DNA from 3 places in the Paenibacillus sp. FSL R7-0340 genome. Region 1 is predicted to be linked to each of the others. Evidence: riboswitches for the same ligand, from Rfam matches in the RefSeq annotation. Region 1 holds a riboswitch; each other region holds the start of a gene.
The links. Region 1 has a riboswitch for glycine ahead of gcvT (glycine cleavage system aminomethyltransferase GcvT). Riboswitches for the same ligand answer to the same signal wherever they lie in the genome.
Positions count from the first base shown of each region.

Region 2: it holds a riboswitch for glycine, as region 1 does, so the genes downstream of both, sdaAB (L-serine ammonia-lyase, iron-sulfur-dependent subunit beta) here and gcvT (glycine cleavage system aminomethyltransferase GcvT) in region 1, are expected to answer to the same signal.
Region 3: it holds a riboswitch for glycine, as region 1 does, so the genes downstream of both, MKX59_RS06875 (alanine/glycine:cation symporter family protein) here and gcvT (glycine cleavage system aminomethyltransferase GcvT) in region 1, are expected to answer to the same signal.

Region 1 covers NZ_JBBOBY010000001.1:1,705,794-1,710,824, reverse strand. The annotation lists gene MKX59_RS07670 (PTS mannitol transporter subunit IICB) at 1-213, opposite strand, end outside; gene gcvH (glycine cleavage system protein GcvH) at 591-989, opposite strand; glycine riboswitch at 1,384-1,482, shown strand; gene gcvT (glycine cleavage system aminomethyltransferase GcvT) at 1,660-2,760, shown strand; gene gcvPA (aminomethyl-transferring glycine dehydrogenase subunit GcvPA) at 2,889-4,244, shown strand; gene gcvPB (aminomethyl-transferring glycine dehydrogenase subunit GcvPB) at 4,241-5,031, shown strand, end outside.
Region 2 covers NZ_JBBOBY010000002.1:13,631-18,661, reverse strand. The annotation lists gene MKX59_RS22955 (DUF6359 domain-containing protein) at 116-1,705, opposite strand; glycine riboswitch at 1,920-2,035, shown strand; gene sdaAB (L-serine ammonia-lyase, iron-sulfur-dependent subunit beta) at 2,247-2,936, shown strand; gene sdaAA (L-serine ammonia-lyase, iron-sulfur-dependent, subunit alpha) at 2,926-3,825, shown strand; gene MKX59_RS22940 (Ig-like domain-containing protein) at 3,896-5,031, opposite strand, start outside.
Region 3 covers NZ_JBBOBY010000001.1:1,533,585-1,538,615, reverse strand. The annotation lists gene MKX59_RS06880 (iron-containing alcohol dehydrogenase) at 1-898, shown strand, start outside; gene MKX59_RS06875 (alanine/glycine:cation symporter family protein) at 956-2,374, opposite strand; glycine riboswitch at 2,534-2,628, opposite strand; glycine riboswitch at 2,647-2,723, opposite strand; gene MKX59_RS06870 (glycoside hydrolase family 1 protein) at 2,893-4,350, opposite strand; gene MKX59_RS06865 (LacI family DNA-binding transcriptional regulator) at 4,564-5,031, shown strand, end outside.

The DNA of each region.
Region 1 (5,031 bases):
TAACGGCAACAAATAATTTTTCATCGGGTCAACCAATTGTGCAAAACCTTCATTCGGGAACCATCCGGTCGGAATAAAGAGTGCCGTAATCAGCCCCCACGCAATAAATGCTCCCATATTGGGCATAACCATACCGCTAAGAAAACGGCCAAAACGCTGTACGGCGACACGAGTGCCTCCTTTTGAACTTGGCTTTGCGTCCAATGTACTCATATTCAAATCCTCCTTGTAGGTAAGCATCACTACCTTTTCTTAAAATTCATACTAAATGACAGCGCTATCTTCATCAACGAAATGAAAACGTACTTTCGTCATGAACGTTGATGACAACATTTAAATTTAAATTATCCGGGAAGGTATTATACCTGCATAATTCTTCTTAATATGACCTGTAGCTATAGAAATTAGTCGAAAAACCGTGCTGGATTATGTATGATTCTTATATGGGGACAACCCTCTAAATCAGAATAAAACACGTAATTACGTTTGCAAAAAGACAAAAAAATAGCCGCTACGTCAAATCATAGCGACTATTTTATACAAAAATCGAGCAGACAAATAACCCTCTTACTCCATACTACAATGCTCCATTATTGCTCGTCGGAAATCAACTGCTCATACTGATCCGCAGACAGTAGCTTGCCCAAGGCTTCCTCCACATCTTTATCCATCTCTACTTCGATCATCCAACCTTTTTCATAGGGAGATTCATTCACTAGCTCAGGTGTACTTTCCAGCGTTTCATTCACTTTTAGTATGGTTCCCGTCACCGGAGCAAAAAGGTCGGATACTGTCTTCACCGATTCAATCGTACCGATCTCCGCTCCCTGCTCAATCGTTGCTCCCGCCTCAGGTAATTCTACAAAAACAATATCACCCAGTTGATGCTGTGCAAAGTCTGTAATACCAATTCGTACCGTTCCATTCTCTGTCCGCTGAACCCACTCATGTTCGTCTGTATACCAAAGTTGCTGCTTTACTTCACCCATTCTGTTCCCCTCACTTCCATATGAATAAAATCGCTTTTGCTCACCTGTACTAGACAGGTTAAGATTATGACAACAAGAACACTCATGTCAATAATACTAACAAAAATACTTCATATCACCTCATATAGCGTACTATATAAAAATATGATAGCTTATAACAAACGCTTACATATCCTTATTTATATATTAAATGTTTTTTCTATTGTTTTTGATGACATTTTTATTGACATTTTGAATGAATTTGCGTATTAATGGGTTATAGCAAATGCTTTGGGAAACACCCCGACAACTGCAAACGCGGATGAACGCGGAGGGAGAGACTGCCAAAAAGATTCGCATAGCTGTTGCCGCTTGTGAGACATAAGTGCACGCGAATCGGATCAGGTTGTTATCTGCAAAGCCAGGTAATATACCGTTGATCCCGAAGGTAGCGCCGAAGGAGTAAACCTGCATTGCAGGTGAATCTCTCAGGCAAAAGGACCTCTGCCGGACGCATCTCTGGAGAGCATTCGCTATTGGAGCGGATCACCCAAGGGGAAACCCGGTACATACCGGGGTAACTTTCTGGTATCAAGGACAGAGCTGAAAAAAAGAGTGTAGACTGCCGTCTATACGTTTTTTTCGGCCTGTCTTTTTTGTTTAGCCGATCACACCGGATAGGAGTGGAATAATGACTAATTTGCGAAAAACACCGCTATATTCGTCCTACGGGACGCAGTCTGGGGTTCGTTGTATTGACTTTGGCGGCTGGGAGCTCCCGGTTCAGTTTAGCGGCATTCAAAAGGAGCATGAGGCCGTCCGGCAACGTGCGGGTTTATTCGATGTATCGCATATGGGCGAATTTTTGGTTGAAGGCAAAGAGGCCGAAGCTTTTCTGCAAAGGGTGACCACGAATGATGTCAGCCAGTTGGAACCAGGTCAGGCACAATATTCACTCCTGTGTTACCCCGATGGAGGGGTAGTAGACGACCTACTTGTTTACTGCAAAGGACCGGAACGCTACATGCTCGTTGTGAACGCATCCAACATCGATAAGGATTGGGATTGGCTAATTCGCCATATGCCTGCATCCGTTCACATGGAGAATGTGTCTGATGCGATAGCATTGCTAGCGTTGCAAGGACCGGAGGCAGCACGTATTGCCGCAGCCGTGGCAGATACGGACATTACGAATCTGGCATCTTTCCGCTTCCATGAGAATGTGCCATTGTTCGGAGCAAAAGCACTGGTCTCACGAACCGGATATACGGGCGAAGACGGTTTTGAATTTTATATACCTGCTGCGGAAGCACCAGCCGTATGGGAGGGTTTGCTTCGTTCCGGTGAGTCGTATGGGCTGATTCCCGCTGGACTTGGTGCTCGGGATACACTACGCTTTGAGGCACGGTTGCCGCTATATGGTCAGGAGTTATCTGCCACGATTTCACCACTCGAAGCTGGTCTAGGTTTCTTCGTCAAGCTGAATAAAGGAGATTTTATCGGTAGAGAAGCACTGCAACGTCAGAAAGAACAAGGGATTCCTCGCAAATTGATCGGGCTGGAAATGATTGATCGCGGTATCCCACGCGCCCATTACCCGGTATTCGCAGAAGGACAACACATTGGTGAGGTCACAACGGGGACTCAGTCGCCCACCTTGAAGCGTAATCTGGGCCTCGCCTTGGTGGACAGTCGTTTTAGCGCCCTCTCCACACCGTTGGAGGTTGAGATTCGTGGCAAACGCCTGCGTGCCGAGGTGGTGGCAACACCCTTTTATAAACGCCCGCGCTGATCTTAAACTCTTTTTATTTCTATAAAGCAAATATGTCAGATATGAACTTCTGGGTTTTTCATCTCACACACTTTTTTATTAGCTAATTTACGATCTAAAATCTTGCTTTTCGAAAGGAGTCAGAACCTATGAAGCAGCATCGTTATCTCCCTATGACTGAACAGGATCAAACCGAAATGCTGCGTGTGGTGGGTGTATCATCTATTGATGATTTATTCAGTGACATTCCAGAGGCCATTCGATATCAAGGGGAACTGCCTCTCTCTTCTCGACTCGATGAGAAAGCCTTAACCCGCCACTTGGCCGAGCTGGCCGGACACAACGCCAATACAGACACACATGCCAGCTTCCTTGGCGCAGGAATTTATGATCATCATATTCCGTCCGTCATCCAGCACATCACTTCACGCTCGGAATTCTATACAGCCTACACCCCCTATCAGCCGGAAGTAAGCCAAGGCGAGCTACAAGCCATTTTCGAGTTTCAGTCGTATATTTGCGAATTGACGGGCATGGCTGTAGCTAATGCCAGCATGTACGACGGAGCGACTGCACTGGCGGAAGCGGGCTCACTGTCCGCCGCAGCTACCCGCCGTAAACAGCTTATCGTATCAAGGTCCGTCCATCCGGAGGCACGTCAGGTATTGGCAGCCTATGCACGCGGATTGGATTTGGACATCGTGGAGATCGGCTGTTCGGACGGCGTAACGGATGCTGATGCGCTAGCGGCAGCCGTATCGGAACAGACCGCGGCTGTTTTGGTCCAAAGCCCCAACTTTTTCGGAGCCGTGGAAAACCTGAAGCCGATGGCTGACCTCATCCATGCGCACAAAGGTCTTTTGGTCGTCAGTGCCAATCCACTAGCACTTGGCTTGCTGGAAACACCCGGCAAACAGGGCGCGGATATTGTGGTAGGAGACGCACAGCCACTTGGCATCTCCTCTTCTCTCGGCGGTCCGACCTGTGGATACTTTGCCGTTTCTCAGGCACATATGCGCCGTATCCCCGGCCGTATTGTGGGTCAGACCACAGACCGCAACGGTAAACGCGGCTTCGTGCTGACCTTGCAAGCGCGGGAACAGCATATCCGCCGCGAAAAGGCCACCTCTAACATTTGCTCCAACCAAGCGTTGCTAGCTTTATCTGCATCTGTATACTTGTCTGTCATGGGTAGACAGGGGATCAAGGAAGTAGCCGAGCTAAATTTGCATAAAAGCCGTTATGCTTTAGAGCAATTGCTGAGCTTGAAGGGCGTAACTGCCTCGTTTAACGCACCGACCTTTAACGAGTTTGCCCTTAGACTGCCTGAGGGTACGGATATGAGCAAACTCCAGGCCGAGCTGCTAGCTGCTGGATTTATCGCTGGCTACGATTTGGGCCGGGACTATGAGGAACTTGCTGGTCACATGTTGATTGCCGTGACGGAGCAAAGAACCAAAGAAGAGATTGACCAATTTGTACACACCTTGGGGGGATTGCTATGACACACACCGGACAGGATCAGAAACAAGGGCTGTTGAAGGAACACGATCAAGCGCTCATCTTTGAATTGAGCCGTCCGGGTCGCATCGCCTATTCCCTTCCCGAGTGCGACGTTCCCCGTCGCCCGGTGGCAGAGCTTTTGCCAGATTATGCGCTGCGCAGCGAACCTGCGGCATTACCCGAGGTATACGAAGTAGACGTTATTCGGCATTATACTTCCTTGTCCCGGCGCAATTTCGGCGTGGACAACGGATTTTATCCGCTCGGCTCCTGTACGATGAAATACAATCCAAAAGTGAATGAGGATGTCGCCCGATATACAGGCTTCGCCAAAATCCATCCATATCAGCCCGAGGAGAGCATCCAGGGTGCCATGGAGCTGCTGCATACGCTCCAAAATGATTTGGCTGCGTTAACTGGCATGGATGCCGTCACGCTTCAGCCCGCCGCGGGCGCCCATGGCGAATGGACCGGGCTGATGATGATTCGCTCATACCACGAAGCACGTGGTGAGCGACGTACCAAGGTGCTCGTGCCGGATTCCTCGCACGGAACGAACCCCGCCAGCGCAACCGTCGCGGGCTTCGAAACAGTCACCCTTCCCTCCACCCCTGAGGGGCTGGTGGATCTGGATGCGTTACGTCAAGCCGTAGGCAACGACACCGCGGCGCTCATGCTGACCAATCCGAACACGCTTGGGCTGTTCGAGAAGCAAATCACTGACATTGCTGCCATCGTGCATGAAGCGGGTGGTCTGGTTTACTATGACGGGGCAAACTCCAACGCCAT
Region 2 (5,031 bases), on a different contig from region 1:
ATGTAATGAAATAACCAACCACAGGTTAATTTTCATCACAAAAAAAGTCGCCTGATCCCTCTGCAGGGATCAAACGACTAACTAATACCAGCTCACATTGAGCTTCTGGCGATAATTACGAAGCCGCTCCATAGGAGCCAGACTTGAACGTTCTAGGATCGTACCATTTGTAGCCTGCTGCTGGAGCAGACCAAGGCTCAGGCTGCGGTTCTGTGGAAGCCGCAGGCTCCTCAAATGGTAGAAGCTTCGTTGGCTGATCCAGAGTCAAACCTGCCACATCAGACAATTTCGTGTAGTCCTGCTTCCATGCAAGCCATTGAACCGTCTGCACCAGGAAGGTGGAATCATCCACTTCTTTAAAACCATCATATGTCTTCTTCGACTGTCCGTTTTCCTCACGCACATATTTCGGTGTAGCATCTTCTACAGGGGAAGAATCACCGATGAACGCTGCCTTGCCTTGACCTACCTTGGAAATAGCAGCATAAGGTCCTTCCGCACGGCCCCCGCCGTTATAAACTCCCTGGTCTACCGCATTACCCCATTTTTTCGTGCCTGAAGGGATATAAGCAATGCCTTTAGCCTTGGTAGGATCAATAATAGCCAGCGTAGATCCTGCATGCATTGCAATCGAGCGCACACCCTTGGTAATGCCGAAAGATTGATCTGCGGCTACAATGTCGGTAGCATTCACATCACCCAGCGCATTGTAACGGAAACGAACGCCAAAGTTGGCCGCCAGCCAATCGGAGCTTGTTAATCCTTGCATCGCCGGTGATGCAGCTTCTTCTGCAGTCATGCCCTTGGCCGGATTAGTATAGGCTCCACGACGGTAACCATTCATAACCTCGGAGGAATCCCAACGGTTTTTGTTACGGTCCGCATTATAATGATCGGAGATGAAGAAGACGCTCCCCCCGCTATTCACGTATTGCAGCAGTGCAGCCTGCTCGGATGCCTTAAAGGCAACATTCGCTTCACCAATAATGAACACATCATATTGGCGCAACTTATCATATGTTATAGCCTGCTCTCCATAAGTAAAAGGAATGGGACGATTCAATTGGTCTACCGTAAAGCCTACATTACGCAGTCCATTGGCAAAGTCGGAGAAGGCGCCTTCAATGACCCAATCTGCTGCACCAGCGGTCTGTGCGTGCGTATTATCGAACAGCACCTTTTTGCCTTTTCCATCCGGCAGTGTAGTACCGGGTTGACCCGGGTTGCCAGGTTCGCCTGGTTCCCCCGGCTCGCTTCCGCTCACCAGTTCAACAGCGCTTGGGCTTTTCACTCCACCAAAATTATTGTAGGCGCCGAGTGTACCCGTCACACGAATTTTGCTGCCGATCAGCTCAGGATGGCCTGATAGCCCATATTGCCCTCTGTACGCTGAAGTCAGCTGTACATCCAACAGATTAGACGTATTACGTTCATTTGCCTGATCGGCAATCAGTACGTTAAAATCATTCGCGAACGGGGAAGAAAAGTTAGCCGTTTTCGATCCGGTAGCATGTCCGACGATGTAACCTTCCACCGTCACCGTACCTCCACTGCTTTGGCGCTGAAGTGCTTCGGCTACTGTCAATGCTCCCTCCGCCTTGACCTGACCGAATGGAACAAAGATCCCAATCAGCAGTGATACGATCGCTGCTAGATGCAACATCCCTTTTAAGCGTGAACCTGTGAATCGCAAGCCTTTTACCATACGTCAATATCCCTCCTATGATTTCCATAAATATACTTGTCCTTTATCAGATTAGCCGCCAATCTTCTAATTCCTTCCTGGTTTCATCCATAATTATGTAAATTTTAATCTTTTTTATTGGAAACGCACCTGTTTATGTAAAAATTAAACCTGTGATTGACACCGAGCACGGCATACATTACGCTAAGAAAGACATGTAGAACGGTATACGCGAATGAAGATGACGGGAGAGTCTGTCCAGGGAGCCTACGCTCTGGCGGCACCGAAGGAGCAAGACGCCAGCACCCGGCTGGCGGATAATCTCTCAGGTCCATGTATCGTCATCTGACGCAACTCTGGAGAGAGCGCAAGCCACCCAAGGGGTAAGGCGGTAAGAACACCGCACGAAACTCTCAGGTAACGAGGACAGAGATAAGGGAAACTTCCTTATCCTGTCCTTTTTTGTGCTCACATTGTGCGTCAGCATTAGGAACCGTCATAACCGCGCAAAGACGCGGAAATACCATATAGTATGGTATTAGAACATACAGGGGGCCACACCATGCGTTTCAAAGATGTATTTTCTATTATCGGTCCGGCCATGACCGGACCTTCCAGTTCACACACCGCAGGCGCGGTGCGGCTCGCACGCGTTGCCCGGCACTGGCTCGGGACGCAGCCTGACCGTGCCCGCATGACGCTGTACGGCTCCTTTGCCGACACGTATAAAGGACACGGTACAGACCTGGCGCTCATCGCAGGGCTGCTTAATTACGATACGGACGATCACCGGATTCCGGATGCCGAGCAATGGGCAGAGCAAGCCGGGATGGCCGTGGAATTCGCCGTCAGCGGACTCCCCGCGCCACATCCGAACACTGTCCGTTTCGAGCTGTGGAAGGGCGAGGATCAGCGCACACTGTTGGGCTCCTCCATCGGCGGCGGCAGCATCCATGTCCAGCAGCTCAACGAATTCCGGGTCAATCTGACCGGGGAGCTGCCTACGCTGGTGCTTCTCCACTCGGATAAGCCCGGTACATTGGGCGCGATAACTTCAGCGCTGGGCGCGGCCCACATTAACATTGCCTATATGCACGTAGATCGCAAAGGCCGGGATGGTGAAGCACTCACCGCCATTGAAACGGACAGTTCTGCTCCAGCTGAACTGATTGCGGAACTGCGTTCTTTACCTCATATGTATGAAATTAAGATGATTAATTTGAAAAAAGGAGCTGAATCCGATGCGGTTTAGCCATCTGCATGAAATCAGCGCTTTATGCGCTGAAGAATCCACCACAATTGGCCGTTTGATGATTCAAGAGCAGGTACAAGAGACGAATACAACGGAGGAAGAAATCTTTCGCCAAATGTCTGATTATTATGAAGTCATGAAGGAAGCCGTTCATCGCGGTCAGACACAAGACACCGTATCCCGCAGTGGATTGACGGGCGGTGACGGCAAGCGCCTAGCCGAGTATCTGCGGTCAGGGGAAACCTGCTCCGGCGATGCCTCCGCGCTGGCCATGGCTTATGCCCTCTCTGTGTCGGAGGTAAATGCATCCATGGGTCGTATTGTCGCCACGCCTACCGCAGGCTCATGTGGGGTTATCCCTGGTGTGTTCATCAGTGCGCAGGAGCGGTTCGGCTGGGATGATGAGCATATGGTGAAAGGCCTGTTCGCCGCTGGAGCCATTGGCTACGTGATCGCCAACAACTCCTTCATTTCTGGCGCGGAGGGAGGCTGTCAGGCTGAGATTGGTTCAGCTATCGGGATGGCTGCTGGCGCTATGGTCGAGCTGCGTGGTGGTACGCCTGAACAGGCTGTTCACGCCGTGGGCCTCGCTCTTAAGAACACGCTCGGCCTGATTTGCGATCCCGTCGCCGGACTCGTGGAGATTCCGTGCATCGTGCGCAACGGGCTGGGAGCCGTGACTGCGCTTGCCGCAGCGGATATGGCTTTGGCGGGTGTGCGCAGCGCTATTCCGTCTGACGAAGTCATTGACGTGATGCTTGAAGTCGGCAGTGCGATGCCGTCGAAGCACCGCGAGACCGCCAAAGGCGGCTTGGCCCAGACGCCGACTGGCAAGCGTTTGACTGAATCACTTACACGCAACACACCGACCAAGAAGGATAAGTCATAATCTATAAGAGGTAGCCTCCTTAAAAAAAAGAGCAAGCATGTCGTCCTTGGACGTATGCTTGCTCTCTTTTTTACTGAACGGTTACCTGTATCTTCGTCATTTTACCTGCATATTTCACAGTAATTACTGCTTTGCCCTTGCCCTGTGCCTTAATGTTACCGTCTTTGACGGTCGCAACAACAATTCTGGACGAGGACCAGACAGCCGGTTTGGAAACATCCTTCTCCGACTCATCCTTATACGTGGCTGTAGCCGTAACCTTGGCCAGCTGTCCTGCCTTCAAATTCAAAGCAACTTCGTCTGTTTGCAGATATTTAAGCGTATCAACATCCACGGGTACGCTGATTACCTTCCCGCCAAACTTCGCCTGAATGTTAGCTTTACCGTAGCTAACCGCAGTAACCTGACCCTTTTTAACAGTGGCTACCTTATAATTAGACGTTTTCCATTCAGCTTGGGCCGTAACGTCCTTTTCTTTACCATCACTCGATTTAACCACAATCGCGATGGTTTTTTGATCTCCGGATTTAAGTGACAACGCGATTGCATCCGCTTCAATCTTTTGCGCTACGTCCACTTCTACCGTAAACGTAATGTTTTGCTTGCCATATGAAGCAGTCACCGTTGCCTTACCGCTACCATTCGCTTTGATCAAACCTTCGCTAACTTCAACCACTTTTACATTGCTCGTTGTCCAGGTGGCGTCCTTGGTTACATCTGTTTTTGTACCGCCACTCTTAACTCCTGTTACTTTCAGCTGCTTCGTTTCCTGAGCACCAAGCGCAATTACACGCGAGTCTGTTTCCAGACGGTCTACAAGGCCTACTTGTACGTTAATCGTCAGTTTTTTGCCATTATAGGTCGCTGTAATAACCGCTTTACCAGCGGATTTACCCGTAATCGTTCCTTTGGACACAGAAGCAATATCTTCCGCGCTTGAAGCCCATTCTGCATCCTGTGTTACATCTTCCTTACGCCCATCCGCATAAGTAGCCGTCAAAGTTGCAGTATAGTCCTCATCAATATCAATCGTTGCCGTTTTGGAGGACAGAGACAGATCACCGGGTACATTTACGGATACCGTAGCTGTAACTGTTTTGCCACCATAAGAAGCGGTGATCGTAGCCTCACCTGTTTTATAACCCGTGACTTCTCCCGCACTGACAAAAGCGATATCTTCATTGCTGGACTTCCACTCTGCCTTAC
Region 3 (5,031 bases), 170 kb from region 1:
ACTTGCTGTAGGCGGTGGAAGCGTTATTGATTGCACCAAAGCCATCGCAGCAGGGGCTGAATATGACGGCGATGTGTGGGATATTATCAACAAAAAGCACATGCCGACCCAGGCTCTGCCATTCGGCACCATCCTCACACTCGCCGCCACCGGTTCAGAAATGAATCCGGATTCTGTTATCACCAACTGGGAAACGAACGAAAAATACGTATGGGGCAGCGCGGTAACGCATCCGAAATTCTCGATTCTGGACCCAAAAAACACCTTCTCTGTGCCACGTGATCAGACGGTATATGGCATGGTGGATATGATGAGCCATGTGTTTGAACAATATTTTCACAATGTTAAAAATACACCGTTGCAAGATCGTATGTGCTTTTCCGTGTTGCAAACCGTGATCGAAACTGCACCTAAGCTGCTGGAGGATTTGCACAACTACGAGCATCGTGAAACGATTTTATATGCCGGAACGATTGCCCTTAACGGAACACTACAAATGGGCTACTTCGGGGACTGGGCTTCGCATACGATTGAACATGCATTATCCGCTGTATATGATATTCCTCATGCTGGCGGTCTGGCGATCCTGTTCCCCAACTGGATGAGACATACGGTGGATCAGGATGCTGCACGCATGAAGCGGCTGATGCTCAGCATGTTTGATTTAGATACCACTGGTAAAACGGATAAGGAAATTGCTTTGGAGGGGATTGATCGCCTGAGTGCATTCTGGACAAGTCTCGGTGCCCCTTCCACCCTGGCCGATTACAATATTAATGATGAGCAATTGGAAAAAGTCGCAAACATTGCAGCCCGTGAAATGGAATACGGAGGCTTCGGTAATTATAAAAAGCTGAACCAAGAAGATATTTCAGCTATTTTGCACGCATCGTTATAACATTCAAAAGGGAGTGTCCTCAAGCCTGTGATGACTGAGGGCACTCCCTTTTGGAATTTATGAATTAACCGTTTGTCCTTTTTCTTCTACTTGGATAGCTGCCCCTACACTGGCACCTGCAAGAATGCCCTTTTTCTTACTAGAATTCAGAGAATCCATATAGGTTCGGGTTTCTGCGACTACAATTCCTGATAAGCCGAGCAGGGCAATCAGGTTCGGGAAAGCCATCATTGCGTTAAAGATATCTGCCAGCAGCCAAATCGCATCCAGTTTAATGAACGCGCCCCCGGCAACCAGTAGGATGAACAGATAGCGGTATGGCTTAATCCACTTGACCCCAAGCAAATATTCAACACAGCGTTCCCCGTAATAGTTCCAGCCGAGCATGGTGGTGAACGCAAACATAATCAGAATGATTGTGAGCAGTTCTGCCCCCAGCGGGAATGCGCTGGAAAATGCTTGCTGAGTCATCAGGCCCGCATCGGTAGGCCCGCTCCACACACCACTAACCAGTAGCGTCAACCCGGTCATCACACAAATAACCATCGTATCAATAAACACGCCTGTCATGGAAATTAGCCCTTGCTCCGCAGGCCATTTGGTTTTGGCAGCTGCGGCTGCAATCGGTGCGCTTCCCAATCCGGCCTCATTGGCAAAAATACCTCTGGCTACCCCACTTCGCATCGCCAGCATAATCGTAGCTCCGGCAAATCCGCCCGTTGCAGATGTAGTTGAAAATGCCGAATGGAGCACCAGCGCAATTGCGGCAGGTAGTTGGTCAGCAAACCGAATCAGTACGATGAGACAGATCAGTACGTACAAGCCTGTTTTAAAAGGAACGACCTTCGTCGATACCTTGGCAATGCTTTTGAGTCCTCCAATAGTAACAAGTCCTGTAAGGATAGCAATAATCAGTGCCGTTACAATGGGCGGAACGCCAAAACTGTTTTCGGTCGAAGATACAATCGCTTTGACCTGCGGAAACGTTCCAATCCCGAACAACGCTACCAGCATGCCCGAAAAAGCAAACAGCATCGCCAGCGGTTTAAAACGGCGTCCCAGACCTTTCTCAATATAATACATCGGGCCGCCGGAAAATTGCCCATTCCGATCCTTCACCCGGTATTTTACCGCAAGTACACCTTCCGCATATTTCGTCGCCATCCCAAAAAAGGCTGCAACGACCATCCAGAACAAGGCACCCGGCCCGCCCAGCTTAATGGCTGTCGCTACGCCGACAATACTTCCTGTGCCAACTGTAGCCGCCAACGCTGTACTCAAAGCCGCAAAACTACTTACATCCCCGCTGCCTTCATTCGGGGCCTTACCGATCAGCTTGATCGCCAGGGGCAGGCGGAATACCTGCAGCATCTTCAAACGTATGGTCAGCCACAACCCCGTTCCCATGACAAGAATGATGAGAGGCGCCCCCCATATCCAACTGCTAATCGCTTCTAACACATGTACCAAATTCATTTCAACCCGCTCCTCCAGCATATTAGAAAACAAAAAAGAGTCAAATCCGCTGATTCGACTCCTGGAGAGGTTAAAGGCACGAAAAAATACAACCATCTTGCGCAGGTTTCTGCCTCTAATAGCTTATAAAAAAGCCTAGGGCATTCCCTGTCACAGGTTATTCGCGTCTCTGTCCTTTTGCCTGAGAGTTTAAGCAGATGTTCTCTGCGGTGCACCTTCGGCGCCCAATTAAGGGTCTCTCCAGAGTTCTGTCCGTTTACGGTCCCCGCTTGTTGCTGTAATCAGCCTAAGCACCTGAGAGTTTTGCCCCTTCGGTCGGAACTTTCGTTCCATCTCCCGCAAACATCAACCAGACATATGAAATTTTTATTTATTATACAGAAAACTTTCAGCTTATTACAAGTGAAAAGTTTGTGAAGCCCTCTGAAACATTATTATTATGTCTATCAAAAAAAGCGGGTACAGCAGATTGCATCCTTAGGATGTCCTCTGCTATACCCGCCCGAGAAAATTTGGAATTACAATTCTTCACCATTGGTTGCTATCACATTTTTATACCAGTTAAATGAGTCCTTTTTGGAGCGTTTGAGCGTTCCGTTACCGTCATCATCCAGATCAACGTAAATAAATCCGTAGCGCTTGGACATTTCGGAAGTAGACATGCTCACAAGGTCGATAGGACCCCAGCTGGTGTAACCAATCAGATCAACACCGTCGGCAATCGCTTCCTTCATTTGGGCAATATGCTGACGCAAGTAATCAATGCGATACGTATCATGCACAGAGCCGTCTTCTTCCACCTTATCATACGCACCCAAACCATTTTCCACGATGAACAGCGGCTTTTGGTAGCGGTCATAAAACGTGTTCAGCGTAACACGCAGGCCGATCGGATCAATTTGCCATCCCCAGTCAGAGGACTGTAAATATGGATTTTTCACGCCGCCAATCAGGTTTCCTGCTGCTTTCTCGCCTTCTGGACCTGCAGATACGGTCAAGGTCATGTAGTAGCTGAATGAGATATAATCGACCGTGTTATTTTTTAAAATTTCGGCATCGCCTGGTTCTGTGTGTATAACAACATTATTTTCTTCAAAATAACGATCCATGTAGTTGGAATATTCCCCACGGGCATGCACATCCGTAAAGAACAGGTTCATCTGATTTTCATGCTGGGCTTTCAGTATATCCTGTGGGTTACACGTATGTGGGTAGCTTTCCAAACGAGCCAGCATACAGCCGATTTGAGAGCCCGGGATGATCTCATGTCCTCGTTTTGTCGCCAGTGCACTAGCTACAAATTGATGATGCAGTGCTTGGTATATCGCTTGCTGCTTGTTTTCTACGCGGTCAATGACCACCCCGCCACCAGTAAACGGACTCATGGTCATTACATTGATTTCATTAAAAGTCAGCCAGTATTTTACTTTATCCTTATAACGCGTGAACACAGTTTCGGCATAATTTACGTAGTGCTGTATAACTTCACGACCCAGCCAGCCATTATACTTCTGAGTCAAACCCAGCGGTGTCTCATAATGTGACAATGTTACCAGCGGTTCAATACCATATTTGCGCAGCTCATCAAATACATTATCGTAGAATTGCAGTCCCGCTTCATTCGGCTCGGCATCATAGCCATTCGGGAAAATCCGCGACCAGTTGATGGACATACGAAATACCTTAAAGCCCATTTCCGCGAACAATGCAATATCTTCTTTGTAGTGGTGGAAGAAGTCCACACCTTCACGTTTTGGAAAACGGGCATTGACTTTGCCTGCCAAAATGTCTTCGAGTCGCTCGGACGAAATCTCCATAGCATGATCGTTCTTGCGCTCTGCTTTGGGTACATAGGCAACCATGTCCGCACTGGACAATCCTTTTCCATCTACGTCAAAAGCACCTTCCAATTGGTTGGCTGCGGTTGCCCCGCCCCACAAGAAGTTTTTCGGAAATCCTTTTAGCGTCTTCGTCATGGTATAAAAACCTCTTTCCGTATTTAAGATTTTTACTTTGGTCAAGTAATCCCATCAAGTGCTGCAAATGTGAATCAATACCTAACGGTAACCGTTCTTCCTTTGAAAAGGATTGACAGATGCTTTAAAATAGACGTAATGCCTTCATAAGCATCCTAATCGTTGTAACGCGTTTCATGTCAAGTATTTTTTTCTTATGTGAGGAGAAGCATCATGTCGAATCTTGATCAAATTGCAAAACTGGCGGGCTTTTCCAAAGCTACGGTATCCAGAGTATTAAATCAGTCACCCCATGTCAGTCACGAAACAAGAACTAAGATTTTAAAAATCATGCAGGAATTGGATTATGTTCCTAATCGGAATGCCATTTCTCTATCCAAGGGTCAGACGCTTCAGATCGGTATCATTACTTCAACTATTAATGAAATTGTTCTGGCTTTTCTGGACAGCTTTGTGGAAGTAGCCGGCCAGTATGAATTCCAAACCATTATTTATACTTCGGGAGAAGACAAAAAGAAAGAGCTTCAAGCCTTTGAGGATTTAAAAAGAAAAAGAGTCGATGCGCTGGTCATCATTTCCTGCGTGAATGACACTGATTTTTTGAGTACCTATTGCAAATATGGCCCGATCGTTTCGTGGCAACGAATGGAGCATACCGATATTCGCTCCGTCGCTATGGAT